Regions from separate parts of the Aeromicrobium sp. 636 genome, predicted to be linked through region 2. Evidence: riboswitches for the same ligand, from Rfam matches in the RefSeq annotation. Region 2 holds a riboswitch; the other holds the start of a gene.
The links. Region 2 has a riboswitch for thiamine pyrophosphate ahead of GL325_RS15290 (ECF transporter S component). Riboswitches for the same ligand answer to the same signal wherever they lie in the genome.
Positions count from the first base shown of each region.

Region 1: it holds a riboswitch for thiamine pyrophosphate, as region 2 does, so the genes downstream of both, thiM (hydroxyethylthiazole kinase) here and GL325_RS15290 (ECF transporter S component) in region 2, are expected to answer to the same signal.

Region 1 covers NZ_WNJU01000003.1:93,957-102,008, reverse strand. The annotation lists gene GL325_RS11255 (FAD-binding dehydrogenase) at 1-800, opposite strand, end outside; gene GL325_RS11250 (CdaR family transcriptional regulator) at 886-2,064, shown strand; gene GL325_RS11245 (GyrI-like domain-containing protein) at 2,080-2,700, shown strand; gene thiD (bifunctional hydroxymethylpyrimidine kinase/phosphomethylpyrimidine kinase) at 2,704-4,131, opposite strand; gene thiE (thiamine phosphate synthase) at 4,128-4,769, opposite strand; gene thiM (hydroxyethylthiazole kinase) at 4,766-5,557, opposite strand; TPP riboswitch at 5,547-5,643, opposite strand; gene GL325_RS11225 (inositol monophosphatase) at 5,688-6,467, shown strand; gene GL325_RS11220 (NAD-dependent deacylase) at 6,464-7,150, shown strand; gene GL325_RS11215 (MOSC domain-containing protein) at 7,160-8,002, opposite strand; gene GL325_RS11210 (sensor histidine kinase) at 8,040-8,052, shown strand, end outside.
Region 2 covers NZ_WNJU01000006.1:18,958-27,009, reverse strand. The annotation lists gene GL325_RS15310 (ABC transporter ATP-binding protein) at 1-115, opposite strand, end outside; gene GL325_RS15305 (DUF6801 domain-containing protein) at 176-1,177, opposite strand; gene GL325_RS15300 (energy-coupling factor transporter transmembrane protein EcfT) at 1,297-1,971, opposite strand; gene GL325_RS15295 (ABC transporter ATP-binding protein) at 1,968-3,317, opposite strand; gene GL325_RS15290 (ECF transporter S component) at 3,314-3,907, opposite strand; TPP riboswitch at 3,897-4,006, opposite strand; gene GL325_RS15830 (PT domain-containing protein) at 4,083-6,170, opposite strand; gene GL325_RS15275 (DUF4916 domain-containing protein) at 6,325-6,870, shown strand; gene GL325_RS15270 (MFS transporter) at 6,867-8,048, shown strand.

The sequences.
Region 1 (8,052 bases), on a different contig from region 2:
GTGATCTCGAGCATCCGTCCGTCGACGTGGGCGGGGACGCCGGAGATCAGGTGCTCCGGGGCCTCGCCGAGTCGCTCGGTCGGCCAGTTGGCGCGCATCAGCGCGTGATTGTGGCCGATGCCGCCCGACGTGACGACGACCGCTCCGGCACGGTGCTCGAACTCGCCCACCACGGTGCGCGAGGACTTCACCCCGCGCTCGGACTCGTCCGGCTCCAGCACCGATCCGCGGATGCCGACCACGGCGCCCTTCTCGACGATCAGGTCGTCGACCTGGTGGCGGAAGGCGAACTGGACGAGTCCGCTCGTCTCGGCCTTCAGCACCGGCTCGGCGAACGTGTCGACCAGGCGCGGCCCGGTGCCCCACGTCAGGTGGAACCGGGGCACGGAGTTGCCGTGTCCGGTGGCCGAGCCGCTGCCACGCTCGGCCCAGCCCACCATCGGCATGACCCGGTGGCCCAGTCGCCGCAGGTAGTCGCGCTTGCCGCCGGCCGCCCAGGTCACGTAGGCCTTGGCCCAGCGGCGGCCCCACAGGTCCTCGTCCTGGAGGCGGTCGAAGCCGGCCGAGCCGAACCAGTCCTGCATCGCCAGCGCCGGGGAGTCCTTGATGCCGGTCCGGCGCTGCTCGGGACTGTCGACGAAGAACAGCCCGCCGAGGGACCAGAAGGCCTGCCCGCCGAGGTTGTTGCGGTTCTCCTGCTCGACCACGAGGACGCGCTTGCCGGCCTGTGCCAACTCGTGGGTGGCGACCAGTCCGGCCAGGCCGGCGCCGACGACGATGACATCAGGGGTGAACGACATGCGCACACGTTCTCCCACGCGAGGGCGAGACGCCAGTATGGTGAGCGCAGGTGACAAACTACTTTGTCACGACCTGAGGAGTCCCATGACGGACGTGAGCGCCCACCGCCGGGCCATCGCCGCCAGCCTGACCGAGGGCGAGGCCGCACTGGTCGACACCTTCCTGGTCACGATCGCCAGCGAGATCCCGGCGTACGAGTCCCTCGACGAGCGACAGCTGCAGGAAGTCCGCTCGATCATCGTGTGGACCCTGCGCCGCGTGCTGGAGCTCTGGGCCGAGGACGGGACGCTGACCGACGACGACATCGCGCTGTTCCGCGGGGTCGGGGCCGTCCGCGCCCGCGACGGCCGACCGCTCTCGGCAGTGCTACGGGCGTACCGGGTCGCCGCGGGGGAGTTCCTCGACCAGATGGCGGATCGCTTCCGTGGCGACCTGGCCGCCGAGGACGTGACCTCGCTCGTGCGGGTCTGGTTCGCCGTCCTCGATGCGCTGTCCGAGGCGATCTACGACGGGTACGAGGTCACCGGCCGGTCCCTGGGGGCCGACCGCGAGAGCTCGCTGCGGGCGCTGCTCACCGATCTGCTGCTGGGACGCCAGAGCCATGCCGCGTCGCTGGCCGCGCGACTGCGCGAGCTCGACGCGCAACTGCCGACCACGTTCGACCTCGTCGTCGTCGAGCCGTCGCGGGACGCCAGTGCCGAGAACGCGGCGATGCTGGTCGAGCAGGCGCTGGAGGAACACGACGACGCACCGTCGGTGGTGGCCTCGATCCACACGGTCCAGGACGGCGTCGGCGTCGTGCTCCTGCGGTCGGTCGACGCGGCGCGCCTGGCCGAGATCGTGACCGCACACGCCTTGCGCGCCGTCCGTCACGGCCGGGTGACGGCGCGGACGGCGCCCCGGGCCTACCGACTGGCCGCCCACGCGCTGCGCTCGGCGCCGGACCTGGCGTGGTCCCAGCGTGGCGTGCTCGACGACGGCGACCTGGAGGTGCTCGCGCTGGTCGCGGGACACGGCGACGCCGACCCCTCCCGTGCCGGTGACGCCGTGCTCGGGGCCCTGCCCGACGACCCCGAGGTGCTGACCACGCTGTGGGCCGTCCTCGAGGCCGGCGGAGCGGCGCCGGCGGCGTCCCGGTTGCACCTGCATCCCCAGACCGTGCGCTACCGGATGCGTCGTGTCGCGGCGCTCACCGGGCGCGATCCGCGGCTACCGTGGAATCGCTACGTCCTGCAGACCGCACTGCTGGCCGCATCACGCTGAGACCGGGGGGTCGCTGTGAAGCTCGACGTGAAGAAGCAGATCGCGACGTACAGGGCGCCCCGAGGCAGGTTCGAGATCGTCACCGTGCCTCCGCAGACCTTCCTCATGGTCGACGGGCACGGCGATCCCAACAGCGACCCGCGGTACGAGCAGGCTCTCGGGTCGCTGTATCCCGTGGCGTACGCGTTGAAGTTCCTGAGCAAGACCGAGCTGGACCTCGACTACGTCGTGCCGCCGCTCGAAGGGCTGTGGTGGTCGGACGACCCGGCCGCGTTCACCAGCGCGCGCGACAAGTCCCGGTGGTCCTGGACGATGATGATCCTGGCGCCGGACTGGATCACCGACTACCACCTGGACCGGGCCTGCTCGAGCGTGGCGGCGAAGGGTGGCGCTCCGTTGCTCGACGAGGTGCGGCTCGAGTCGCTCGACGAGGGACGCTGCGTCCAGACCCTGCACGTCGGTCCGTACGACGCCGAGGGTCCCGTGCTGGCGGCCATGCACGACGAGTTCATCCCGGCGCACGGACTGCGGATGACCGGCCGCCACCACGAGATCTACCTCGGCGACCCGCGCCGGACCGCACCCGAGCGCCTGCGGACGATCCTGCGCCAACCGGTCGAGGCGAACGAGCCCTGACCCTCACGGCGCCTCGAAGAACGCCAGCTCGTGGCGCATCGAGGCGTCGAACGCGGCGGCCATGGTGGTGCGTCGATCCGGTGGTGCCGCATCGGCGACGCGGTCGACGATGCTGCGTGCCGCCTCGGCCGCCTCGAGGAACGCCGGATCGGCATAGGTCCGCAGCCAGTCCCCGAACGGATGGCCCGGACGGCCCTGCGCTGCCAGCCGCCGGCCCAGGTCGGCGTAGAGCCAGTAACAGGGCAGCAGCGCGGCCACCAGGGCCTCGTGGCCGTCCCGTCGCGCCGTGGCGTGCAGGTGGTCGAGGTATGCGCGGGTCGCCGGCGCGGGCTCCGGCAACTCGGTGACCCACGTCCGGTGCAGTCGAGCTTCCTCCACGGCCGCGACGCTGCCGTGTTCCCAGAAGGCCCGCTCCTCGGGCGTACCCGCCAGCTCGCCCGCGTGGGCCAGCAGCTCGGCGTACTCGGCCAGGTAGAGGGCGTCCTGGCCGAGGTACCAGGCGAATCGGTCGGGTTCGAGCGAGCCGTCCCCGAGGCGCCGCACGAACTCGCAGGCATCGACCCTCGCGCGGATCGGCTCGCTGTCGCGCCAGGCGCGTGCCGTCCACGAGTTGGTGCCCCTGAGGTGCGGCACGTGCTGGCGCAGCTGGTGGAAGTGGTCGATCGGTCCGTTGCCGCGACCGACCTCGAGCTCGGCTCCGTGCTCGATCGCCCCGGTCAGCCACTCCTTCGCCTGGCCGAGAGCGTCGAACCACGAGAGCCCGGACGCCGCCAAGGTCGCCATCGCCGACGACAGCGAGCATCCCGTGCCGTGGGTGGTCGTCGTGGTCACCCGGCGGCCCTCGACCGGCAGCACCGCGTCCGCGGTCACGACGGCGTCGGCCGAGCTCGCCCCCTCGAGATGTCCGCCCTTCAGCAGCACGACCGTGTCGGCCGCGGCGGCGAGCGTTCGTGCCTGGGCGACCGCCCCGGCCCACGTCGTCGCCTCCGGGCCGCCGACGAGGACGGCCAGCTCGGGCAGGTTCGGCGTCACGAGATCGACCCGCTCGCAGAGTCGTCGGATCGCGACCTCGGCCTGCGCGTCGAGCAACCGGTCGCCGCTCGTGGCGACCATGACCGGATCGAGCACGACGATCGGCGGCCGAGCACGCTCGAGCCAGGCCATGACCACCTCGATGAGGGGCGTCGAGTGCAGCATCCCCAGCTTGACCGCGTCGATCGTGACGTCGTCGGAGACGGCATCGAGCTGCTCGGTCAGGAAGGCCGGCGGTGGGACGTGGACCGACCTGACCCCTCGGGTGTTCTGGGCGACCAGGGCGGTCACCACCGCCATGCCGTACCCGCCGAACGCGGCGATCGTCTTGAGGTCGGCCTGGATCCCGGCACCACCGGTCGGGTCGGTGCCGGCGATGCTCAGCACGCGCGGGGTCATCGGGCACCGCCGATCGCCGCGACGAGGTCCGCGGCGGCACCTCCCGGATCGGCAGCCTCCGAGACGGCGGACACGACGGCGACCCCCGCCGCTCCGGCGGCCATGACGCCGGGGACGTCCTCCAGTCGCACGCCACCGATCGCGATGCACGGCAACGCCGCCGCCCGGGCGAACGCTCCGAACCCCTCGATCCCGAGGACCGCGGGGCCGTCGGCCTTCGACGTCGTCGGATGGATCAGGCCGACGCCGAGGTAGTCGACCGTCCCCGGCGGCAGTGCGCCCGCTACGGCCAGGTGCTCGGGCGTGTTCGCGGTCCAGCCGACGGTCGCGTCCGGTCCCAGCAGGGCCCGGGCGGCGACCGGATCGAGGTCGTCCTGGCCGAGATGGACGCCGTCCACGCGGGCCCCGCCGTGCCGGGCGGCGAGCGCCACGTCCACCCGGTCGTTGACCAGGACCAGCGCGCGACCGGACACCACGGCACTGACGGCGGCGACCGTCTCCGTGAGCTCTCGGGCGGTCGCGTGCTTGGCCCGGACCTGGACCACGGCCGTCCCGGCGGTCACCGCGGCGCCGACGACGTCCAGCAGCCGGTCGCGTGCCAGGCGCTCGTCGGTGACCAGGTGCAGCCCGGAGATCACGCGAGGCTCGAGACGCGGTCGCTCACGTCCTCGGGGCCGGTCGCCGCGAGCGCGTCGAGGAAGGCGACGGCGAACGATCCCGGCCCGGCGCACCCGGCCGCGGCACGCTCGGCCGCCACCGCGTGCACGACGGAGGCGCTGACGGCCGCCGACAGCGGGTCGCACACGCCGAGGAAGGCGGCCATCGTGGCGCCGAGCGAGCAGCCGCCTCCGGTCACGAGCGTCAGCAGGCGGTCGCCGCCGGCGATCCGAGCCACGCGGGTGCCGTCGGTGATGACGTCGACCTCGCCGGAGACCGCGACGACGGTGCCGTGCTCGCGCGCGATCTGTCCGGCCGCCTCCAGTGCGTCCTCGGACCCCGCGACGGAGTCGACGCCGCGCCCGCCGGTGCCGGCGCCCGCCAGGGCGATGATCTCCGAGGCGTTGCCGCGCACGATCGCCGGGCGGGCCCGGACCAGCTCGGCCGCCATGGCCGTGCGCACCGGCAGGGTCCCGATCGCGACCGGGTCCAGGACCCAGCGGTCGGTCGCCGCGACGGCGGCTCGGGCCGCGTCCTGCTGCTGGGCGTTCGGGGTGCCGAGGTTCACCAGCACGCCGTCGGCGACGCCCGCGAAGATCCCGGCCTCCTCGGGCAGGTCGACCATGGCGGGCGCCGCGCCCAGGGCGAGCAGAGCGTTGGCGGTGAAGTTGGTGACGACGCTGTTGGTGATGCACTGCACCAGCGGGGTGGTGGCGCGCAGGCGCGTCAGCGCCTCGTCGGTGAGGACGGGAATGGACAGGACGGTCATGGGACATCCCTTCGCGAGTGCGAACTCGAGCAGGTTCGACGGGTCTGATCTCAGCCCGCTCGGTACGGGCACCCCGTGTCTGTCCACCACTGTAGATCCGTTCGCAGGGTTCGCCTCTTACGGTTGAGACATGAACGTGACCCCGGACGACGTCAAGCTGGCGACCGAGCTGGTCGTCGAGGCGGCTGCCCTCGCCGCCCGGATCCGGGCCGAGGACGACCTGCAGACCCGCTCCAAGACCAGCGTCTCCGACATCGTGACCGCCGCCGACTACGCGGCCGAGGCGCGCATCGTCGAGCGCCTCGACCGCGAGCGTCCCGAGGACGGGCTGCTCGGCGAGGAGGGCACCGCCCGTGAGGGCACCTCCGGCCGCCGCTGGGTCATCGACCCGGTCGACGGCACGTACAACTTCGCCTCGGGCTTCGACTACTGGTGCTCGGCGATCGCCCTGGCCGACGGTGACCGGCCGCTGCTGGGCGCCGTCGCCCACCACGCGACCGGGACGGTCGTGGTCGGTGGACCCGGCGTGCCCACGACCATCAACGGCGAGCCGGTCACGCCCATCGAGGACGCCCCGGTGTCCCAGTTGGCCGTCGCCACCTACGCCCACCCGGCCTTCATCGTCGACCACCCCGGCTTCGCCGCCTGGCGCCGCGCCGCGGCGCTGCCGGCGACCATCCGGATGCTCGGATCGGGCTCGATGGACCTCGTCGGCGTGGCCACGGGTCGCCTCGGCTGCTGGTTCCAGCACAGCACGCCCGACTGGGACTGGCTGCCCGGAATCGCGCTGGTCCTGGGGGCCGGCGGCGTCACCGAGCGCATCGAGGTCGACGGCCTGCTGTGGTCGGTCGCGGGCGCACCGACCGGGGTTGGCCAGATCGTCGACGCGCTGCGGGGAGACGCCTCGTGAAGATCGTCGTCCTGACCGGTGCCGGGATCTCGGCCGAGAGCGGGTTGGCCACGTTCCGCGACGCCGACGGGCTCTGGGAGGGCCACCGGCCCGAGGACGTGGCCACGCCCGAGGCGTTCGGCTACGACCGGGCGCTCGTCCAGCGGTTCTACGACGAGCGCCGCGCCGCGCTCGAGCGCGTGCACCCGAACGCCGCCCACCACGCCCTGGTCGAACTGGAGAAGGAGTTCGGCGACGACCTGCTGCTGGTCACGCAGAACGTCGACGACCTGCACGAGCGCGCCGGCTCGCGCCGGCTGCTGCACATGCACGGCAGCCTGCGCCACGTCCGCTGCGAGGAGTGCGAGCACCGGTTCGAGTACGACGGCCCGCTCGAGCTCGAGCCCGAGTGCCCCGAGTGCGACACCGCCGCGCTGCGGCCCGACATCGTGTGGTTCGGCGAGATGCCGCACGGCATGGACGAGATCCACGAGGCACTGATCGAGGTCGAGGTCTTCGCCGCGATCGGCACCTCGGGCGTGGTCTACCCGGCCGCGGGCTTCGTCGACTACGCCCACGCCTCCGGCGCGCATACCTTCGAGCTCAACCTGGCCCCCTCGGGCGGAGGCTTCCACACGACCTTCGCCGGTCCCGCGACCGACGTCGTGCCGCGCTGGGTCGACCACCTGCTCGGGCGGGACTGACCCGAACGGCTACGCGCCGAGCGGCCCGCCGCCGGGCTCGGCCGCCTCGAGCACCTCGACCTCGTCGCCGATGCGGACCGTGACGCCGGCGACGTCGGGGATCAGGTTGACGCCGAACCACACGGCACCGGAGAACCGGCGGATGCGGGCCAGCGTGCGGATCGGCTCCTTGCCGCGCGCGACCTCGCCGGAGTCCTGCGGCTCGAGGGTGGTGATGACGCAGCGGGCGCAGCCCTTGACGGCGCGGAAGGTGGCGTCACCCACGCGGATCCGGCGCCAGTCGTCCTCGGACCAGGGCTCGTCGCCGTCGATCACGAGGTTGGGACGGAACCGGCTCATCGGCACGGGGTCGCCGCCGTCCTCCTCGATCGCGCGGTTGAGCGCCGCGAGGGACGTCTGCGTCGTGACCAGCAGCGGGTAGCCGTCGGCCAGGCTGACCCGGTCCTCGGGCTCGGAGCGCGCGGGGTTGACGGCCCGTCGGGTCGGGTCGTCCAGGTGCACGAGGCGCACCTCGCGGCCCAGCGTCTCGGTCAGCCACCCGGCGGCCGTGGTGGCCTCGGCGGCCGTGATGAGCGAGCTCCAGATCCGCACCGGGACCTGGCGCGCGGGATCGGGGTCGGGCACGTCGATCGCCGGGCGGCCGGGGACGCTGAGCCGGATCCCCGCCTCGGTCAGCCGGGCGTCGATGGCCAGGAGCCGGCGCTCCTCGCGGGCGGTGAGGAAGGTGCCCTCGGCGTCGACGACCATCCAGCGCCGGTCTCCGGCCAGTCCCCACGGGTCGACGGTCGCGGCGTCGAGGTCCTCGATCCGGCCGGACTTCAACGGGTGGCGGTGGAGGGACTTCAGCTGCACCGGCTCAGGGTAACGGCGATCTGGAACGATGACCGGCATGACCACCGTGA
Region 2 (8,052 bases):
AGGGTCCGAGCATGACGCTGATCTGCCCGGCGGGCAGGCTCAACGAGACGTCGCGCCAGATGGTCTGCTTGCCGAAGGCCTTCGTCAATCCTTCAACTCGAACTTCGACACCCATCAGGGCTCCTTACCAAGGGGGACTGAACCGCCTCCGGGGCGGCCACACAGGATCGGGACGTCAGGCCCTGCGACGTCGCGACCGGAGGACGAGCGCGATCCGCGCCAGGACGAGTGCGCCGAACACGCCGAGCAGGCCCGGGCCGAACGGTGAGCCCGTCGCGGGGAGCTCGGTCGTCCGGTACGAGCCGCCGCCGCTCGCCGCGTCGGCGGAGCTGACGCCGTAGTTGTCGTCGTTGTACCCGTCGATCTGGGTGACGGGAACCGGCTCGCCGGGTTCGATCACCTCCGGATCGGTGCCGCTGCCGTCACCGGGGGTGTCGCCATCACCACCGGGGTTGGTGGGGTTGGCGTCCGCGGCCGGCAGCGGGCACTCGGCCTCGCTGCAGCCGGCGCCGATCTTGATGGTGCCGATGACGCGCGAGGCGGCGTCGCTCTTGTCGCGGGTGCAGTTGAGGTCGGCCTTGTCGATCGCGTCGATGACCGGCGGGCTCATCTCGGAGTTCAGCACGAACGACGGGGGCATCTGGACGTAGATGAGGCCGTTGCCACCGTCGACCTGGGGCACGGGCACGGCGCTGACGTCGCCCTCGGCGACGATCGCCACCTCCTGGTCGGGCTTGAGGTCCACCCAGCTCTTGACCAGGAGGTTGCGGACCGGCTCCTTGCGCGTCTCGACGAGGCCGACGCCGGGCGCCACGGCCTGCAGGATCGTGTCGGAGATGGAGCCGCCCTTGACCTTGCGGACCTTCATCGGCCCGTACAGCCGGTTGACCAGCTTGGGCGGGAGGAACAGCGTCAGTTTGGCCTTCGTGGCCGCGACCGTCTCGCCGGGCTGCACGCTCTCGGGCAGCGTGGTCTCGGCGGTGACGTAGAACTGCTGCGGGCCCTGGAGCGAGGTGTTGATGACGGAGTTCGTCGCCTTGCAGGTGTACCCGACCCGCTCGACCTTGGCGTCGGCCGCGGTGGCGGTGGGTGCCAGCTGCACCAGTCCTGCGGCGACCACGCCGGTGGCGATGGTGAACCGAAGTCCTCGACGTACTGCTGAGGCGCTCTTGCGCATCGGGTCTCCTCGCTTCAGAACAACGGATCACCCGGAGGTCTCGGCTGTGACCCGGGCAACGTCGAAGACTGTAACCTCTAGTTGCACTGTGATGCAAGCCACTTTACCGGGGTGTGACCTCAGGTGCCGATGAGGCGAAACACCACGGGGAGTGCGCCCAGGACCGCCGCGGCAGCGAGCGCCGCGACGTCGAGTCGGGTCCACACCGCGGGCTCGGCCCACGTGCGCCGATGAGCCGAGGCGAATCCCCGCGCATCCATCGCGATCGACGTGCGCGTCGCCTCGCGCATCGTGTGGACGAGCAGCGTGAACGCCATGGCCCCGGGCCGGCGCGGCAGATGGCGCGCCCGCCGTACCCGTTCGAGCTCGTGCCACGTCTGCCACACCCCGGTGACCCGCTGCAGCGCCGCCGAGAGCGCCGCCGCGAACCGCCCCGGGAACCGCAGGGTCTGCGCGAGGTAGTCACCGAGCCGCGCGACGTCGACGTAACCGACCGCCACCGCACCGGGCCACGTCATCACGAAGGTGCGCAGGCCCGCGACCGCCGCCACCTCGAGGTCCCGTCCGCCGAGCAGCCAGGTGGACCACGTGATGCTGGCGACCGGCAGCGCGACCAGAGCCAGACACAACGCGGGGTAGCGCCACGACGGCACCAGGAACGCCAGCGTGACGACGTACACGGCAACGCACACCAGCGCGACCGGCAGCGTCCGGATGGCCGGTGACCCCAGCGCCGCCGTGAGCGCGATCGCCACCAGCACGATGGGGTTGAAGCGGGTGATCAGTCCGGTCACGCGACGACCGCCCCGTCCTTGAGGACGACGTCGCGATCTCGCGGCAGGTCGGCGTCGTGGGTCGACACCGCCACCGTCGCGCCGCAGCCGGCGGCCGTGCCCAGCCATCCCGCGACGACGGCCCAGGTGCCCCGGTCCTGCCCGACCGTCGGCTCGTCCGCGAGCACCAGGCCCGGCCGGTGCGCCACCGCCGCGGCGAGGGCGAGACGACGCTGCTCCCCGCCGGAGAGCCGGTACGGATGGTCGTCACCGCGGCCGGGCAGGCCGATGACCTCGAGCAGCGCATCGACGTCGACCGGGCGACCCAGCGCACGGGGCGTGGCCTCGAGCTCCAGGCGCACGGACCTCGCGACGAAGCCGACCTCCGGATCCTGCGGACACCACCCGAGCTCGTCCGGCCCGGTCCGGTGCCCCGACACGGGTTCCAACAGTCCCGCCAGGCCCAGCAGGGCACTGGACTTGCCCGCACCACTGGGCCCGACGAGCGCCGTGGTCGTGCCCGGCGAGAGGGTGAGTGTCATCGCATCGACCGCGCGCGTGCGCTCGGTGCCCCGCAGCGTGCGGGTGACCTGGTCGATCACGAGGTCGCGCGCCTCGACCGTCGCCTCGACGACCGGCCGGACCAGCTCCGCCGGGATCGTCGCCGGCACCGGCACGGGACGCCCGGGCATCCAGAGTGCGTCCGGCACCGCCGCACCCAGGAACTCCGCCACCGAGCCGTCGAGGACGACCCGCCCCGCATCGAGGACGATCACCCGGTCGACGTGGTCGAGCCAGGGCTCGAAACGGTGCTCGACGACGATCAGCGTCCGATCGCCGACGACGCGCAGCACGGAGTCCCGCACCTCCGCCGCGAGGTCCGGGTCGAGCATCGACGTGGGCTCGTCCAACAGCAGCACGTCGGGTCGGGTCGCCAGTGCCCCCGCGAGGGCGAGGCGATGACGCTCACCGCCCGAGAGCGCGCTGGTGAACCGATCCAGCTCGTGGTGCAGGCTCACCGACTCGAGTGCGGCCCGGACCCGCCGCCAGATCTCGTCGCGCGGCAGACCCAGGTTCTCGGGCCCGAAGGCGACGTCCCGGCCGATCCGGTCCGCGACGATCGACGAGGACGGGTTCTGGGTGACCATGCCGATCCGGCCCGAGACCTCGACCGACCCACTGGACTCGCCCACCAGCGTCGCGCCCAGGGCGCCGGCGGCCGCATGGAGGGCGGTGGACTTGCCTGAGCCGCTCGGGCCCACCAGCAGGACCCGCTCACCCGGCTCGACCGTCAGGTCGAGTCGGGCGAGCACCGGCCGGGACGCGTGCGACGGCGTCCAGGAGTAGTCGCGGAACGCGAGCGTCACGGTCGGCCGGCAGGGAAGGAGTCGAGCGCTCCCGCCTGTGCCAGCCGGCGGACGAGCAGCCAACCGCCGAGACCGGCGATGACGATGCCGGAGACCGTGAAGAAGCCGAGGTAGGCCAGGCGCCACTGCAGGTCCCAGTCCGGCCAGTAGTACTGCCACTCGTAGAGGCAGGCGAAGACGGCCGCGAGAGCACCGGCGAGCATCGCGGTCACGACGTCGAAGCGGCGGTAGAGGAACAGGGCGAAGATCAGCTCGGCGCCCAGACCCTGGACGATGCCGGACAGCAACACGGTGCCGCCCCAGGCGGTGCCGCCCAGCACGAACATCGAGATCATGGCGGCCACCATCTCGGTGGCGAAGGCCGCGCCGGGCCGGCGGACGATGAGCCCGCCGACGACACCGGCGATCAGCCACATCCCGGCGAGCAGGCCGGTCGCGGGCTTGAAGCCCACCGCCGCGCCCAGGTCGATCACGTCGTAGAACTTGCCCCATCCCCAGAAGACGACTCCGAACGCGACGCCGAGCATGGCGATCGTGACCAGGTCGAGCGTCCGGTATCGGATGGAGGTGGAACGGATGGCAGATGTCATCGTGACTCCCTTCGCCGGTGCTAACCGGAGCAGGTTCAAGGGTCTGCGGCTGTTCCGCACTCTCAGCGCCCTCTGCATGGCGCTCCCCTGTCGTGTTCGGCCAGCCTAACCGTTCCCGGCGCAGACGTCAGCGGGGGCGGATCCGAAGATCCGCCCCCGCCTCGTTCCTACGGACTCAGTCCCGACGTGCCCTGCGGCGCATCAGCACGACACCCGCACCGGCGAGGACCAGGACGCCACCGAGGGCGGCCAGGCCGGCACTCGGACCGCCGGTGGAGGCGAGCCAGTCGGAGTCGTCGTACGCGTCGTCGTTCGACCAGTCGTCATCGCCGCCGGCATCGGCGGCCACGATCTCGATCGGGATCGCGGCGATGACACGACCGTTGTTCGCCAGCTCGACCGTGTGCTCGCCGAGCGGCGCGTTCTCGGGAACGCGCACGGACGCGTGGCCCGACACGTCCACGGTCCGCGTGCCCATGGCGATCGGATCGGAGTGCAGCTCGAAGGCGACCTCGCGACCGACCCAGTTCTGCCCGAAGGAGAACGTGAGCACGTCACCGGGCGACACGACGTCGGAGCTGATGAGCTCCGGCGCCTCGCTTCCGGCTCCGTCCGTGGGCTCCGTGGTCGGCTCCGACGTGGGCTGGCCGGTCGGCTCGGACGTCGGCTGCGACGTGGGCTCCGACGTGGGCTGGCTGGTCGGCTCGGACGTGGGCTCCGAGGTCGGCTGCGACGTGGGCTCCGAGGTCGGGGAGGTGACCGGGTCGCCGTTGACCGGGATGCTGCCGAGATCGAGGTCAGCCGGTCCCGTGCAGGTCAGGTCCGAAGGGATCGTCTCGCCCGCCGCGGGATGGATGGTCGCCTTGACCGTGAACCCCTGGGGCATGCCCAACTCGACCGTGCCGACCGCCGAGGCGGGCGTGGTGATCGCGGGGACCTCGCCCGAGGCGGGAATCAGCCACGGCGCGTTCGTCGTCTGCGGGATGTCGGTACGCGGCGCCGCCAGTCGGGGGATCGCCACGGTCGACGTCTGTCCCCCGGTGGTGAGGGTGATGGACGAGTCCGTCGAGGCACCTTCGGCCGCGACGCCTCCGAGGAGGTCCACCGTGGAGGCGCGCAGCTTCTCGGGCATCGTCAGCGTGATGCCGACCGGACGCGGGGAGATGACCTCGCCCGGACGCACCGACCCCGGAACCGTCGTCTCGGCGAGGACTCCGACCTCGTGGAGGCCGAGATTGAGGCCGCCGGCCGTGACCTTGCATTCGTAGTTGAAGCTCTTGGACAGATCCACCGGACCGGCGGGCGGCGGGTCAGTCGGGTCCGTGGTCGGTTCCGTCGTGGGCTCGGTCGTCGGCTCCGTGGTCGGCTCCGTGGTCGGCTCGGTCGTCGGCTCCGTGGTCGGCTCGGTCGTCGGCTCCGTGGTCGGCTCGGTCGTCGGCTCCGTCGTCGGTTCCGTCGTGGGCTCGGTCGTCGGCTCCGTGGTCGGCTCCGTGGTCGGCTCGGTCGTCGGCTCCGTCGTCGGCTCCGTCGTCGGCTCGGTCGTCGGCTCCGTCGTCGGCTCGGTCGTCGGCTCCGTCGTCGGCTCCGTCGTGGGATCCGTCGTCGGCTCGGTCGTCGGCGTGACGCCGATCGATCCCAGGGTCAGGTCCTTGCCGGCGACGGCGGTGCAGGCCAGGGTCGCCGGAACCTGGTCGTCGGGCGCGGGGGCGGCCGTGTAGATCGTCGCGACGACGTTGAACGCTGCCGGCAGGCCGACGTCGACCTTGTCCACGGCGTAGTCGGGCACGGTGATCTCGGGCACGGTGCCCGCCGCGGGGATCGTCCACGGCGCGTTCTCCTCCTGCGGGATGTCCCGGCGCGGCGAGGAGAGGTTGGGGATCGCCACGGAGGTGGTCTGGCCGCCGGTCGTGAGAGTCACGACCGAGTCGGTCGACCCACCGCTGGCCGCGACGCCACCGACGAGGTCCACCGTCGACGAGCGCAGGACCTCGGGCATCGCGAGGGTGATGGTGACCGGGGTCGGCGCGATCTTGTCACCGGGGCTGACGCTCTCGGGCACCGTCGTCTGGGCGCGCACGCCAACGGGACGGTTGCCGAGGTTGAGGCCACCGGCCTTGACGACACACATGTAGTCGAAGCTCTTGTCGAGCGTGGTGTCGGCGCTGGCAGGACTGAAGACGCCGCCACCGACGGCACCGACGAGCACCACGGCACAGGCGGCGGCAGCGGCACTGATGCGGCGGGACGGTTGGAGCAAGGTCACGAAATGAATCCCCTCATCGATGGCCTGCGCAACGGACACGAGGCCGAACACGGCGTGTGATCCACCTCACCATAAGTGCTGTAACTCCCAGTGACAACATCTTTTGCAAGACGACTCGCCCTGCCGTCGTCCCCGGATCGACCACAATGGGCCCATGCCCTCCGTGCGTACCCCTGATCCGAATCCCGGCTGGCTCTCGGAGTTCCAGCTGGAGGAGACCCGCTCTCGCGTCCCGATCCTGTACGTCGAGGCGGTGCCCGTCCGGCTCGACAGTCTCGGCCAGGTCGAGCAGGTCGGCCTGTTGCTGCGCGGCTCGGCCACCACGGGCTCACTGGCCCGCTCCTTCGTGTCGGGCCGGGTGCTCCACGGCGAGCCGATCCGCTCGGCGCTCATGCGCAATCTCGAGAAGGACCTCGGCCCCACGGCGTTCCCCCAGCTGCCGGCGAACATCGTGCCGTTCACCGTCGCCGAGTACTTCCCGATGCCCGGAATCACCCCGCTGCACGACGCGCGCCAGCATGCCGTCGCGTTGGCGTACGTCGTGGCCGTCACCGGCGAGTGCGATCCCCGCCAGGACGCGCTCGAGTTGAGCTGGCTCACGCCGCAGGAGGCGCTCTCCCCCGCGATCCTCGACGAGCTCGAGGGCGGCCGCGGGATCCTGCTGCAGCAGGCGATGGCGCACCTCGGCGCTCTGATGTGACCGGGCGGGTGGACGGGCGGCGCCCCAACCCCTGGCTGATGCTCACGGCCGCGATGGCCGCCCAGGTCACGGCCACCGCGATCGTCTCGACCCCGCTGCTGCTGATCCCGTTCCTGCACCTGGACCAGGGCCTGTCGCTCGTCGCGAGCGGTGGCCTGGCCGCCGCCCCGACCGTCGGCACCCTGCTGACGCTCGTGGCCTGGGGCGCGGTCGTGGACCGGGTCGGCGAGCGCATCTCGCTGACCGCCGGACTGTTGATCCTCGTGGCCGGCAGCACCGTGGCCCTGACCGGCGCGCGCGCCGACGAGGCGACCCTCCTGGCCGCCGGGTTCGCCCTGTGCGGCGTGGGGGCGAGCAGCTCCAACTCCGCCAGCGGCCGCCTCGTCGTCGGGTGGTTCCCGGCCGAGCGACGCGGGCTGGCGATGGGCATCCGCCAGACCGGTCTCCCGCTGGGCGTCGGCCTCGCGGCACTCGTCGTCCCGGGCTGGGCCGACCAGCGCGGCATCGCCTCGGTCGTGGGCCTGTGCGTGGGCCTGGCCGTCGTCTCGACGATCTTCGTCGGGCTCACCGTCGTCGATCCGCCGCGGCCCCGGAGCTCCGATCCCGTGGCCGCGGCGAACCCCTACCGCGGCGACGTCCGCCTGGTGCGCATCCACGCCGCGTCGGCACTGCTGGTGATCCCGCAGTACGTGGTCTGGAGCTTCATGCTGCTGTGGCTGATCGACCGACACGGCTGGAGCGCCGCGGCCGCCGGAGCGCTCTACGCGGGATCCCAAGTACTGGGGGCGGCCGGACGCGTCGGCGCCGGCTGGTGGTCGGACCGGGTCGGCGACCGCCTCGGCCCGATGCGGCAGGTCGCGACCGCCGCGACCGTGGTGATGGTCGCCCTCGCGGCCTTCGACGCGACTCCCCTGGCCATCGCGGTCATGGTCGTGGCCGCCGTCGTCACGGTGGCGCCCAACGGGCTGGCGTTCACCGCGGTCGCCGAGATCGCCGGCCCGTTGTGGTCGGGACGCGCCTTCGGGATCCAGAACACCGGCCAGTACCTCACGGCCGCGGCGGTGCCTCCGTTGATGGGCGCGGTGATCCAACATGCGGGCTACGGCTGGGCCTTCGCGGGAGCCGCGATCTTCCCCCTGTTCGCGATCGCGCTCGTGCCTGTTGCTACTCGCAGGTAACATC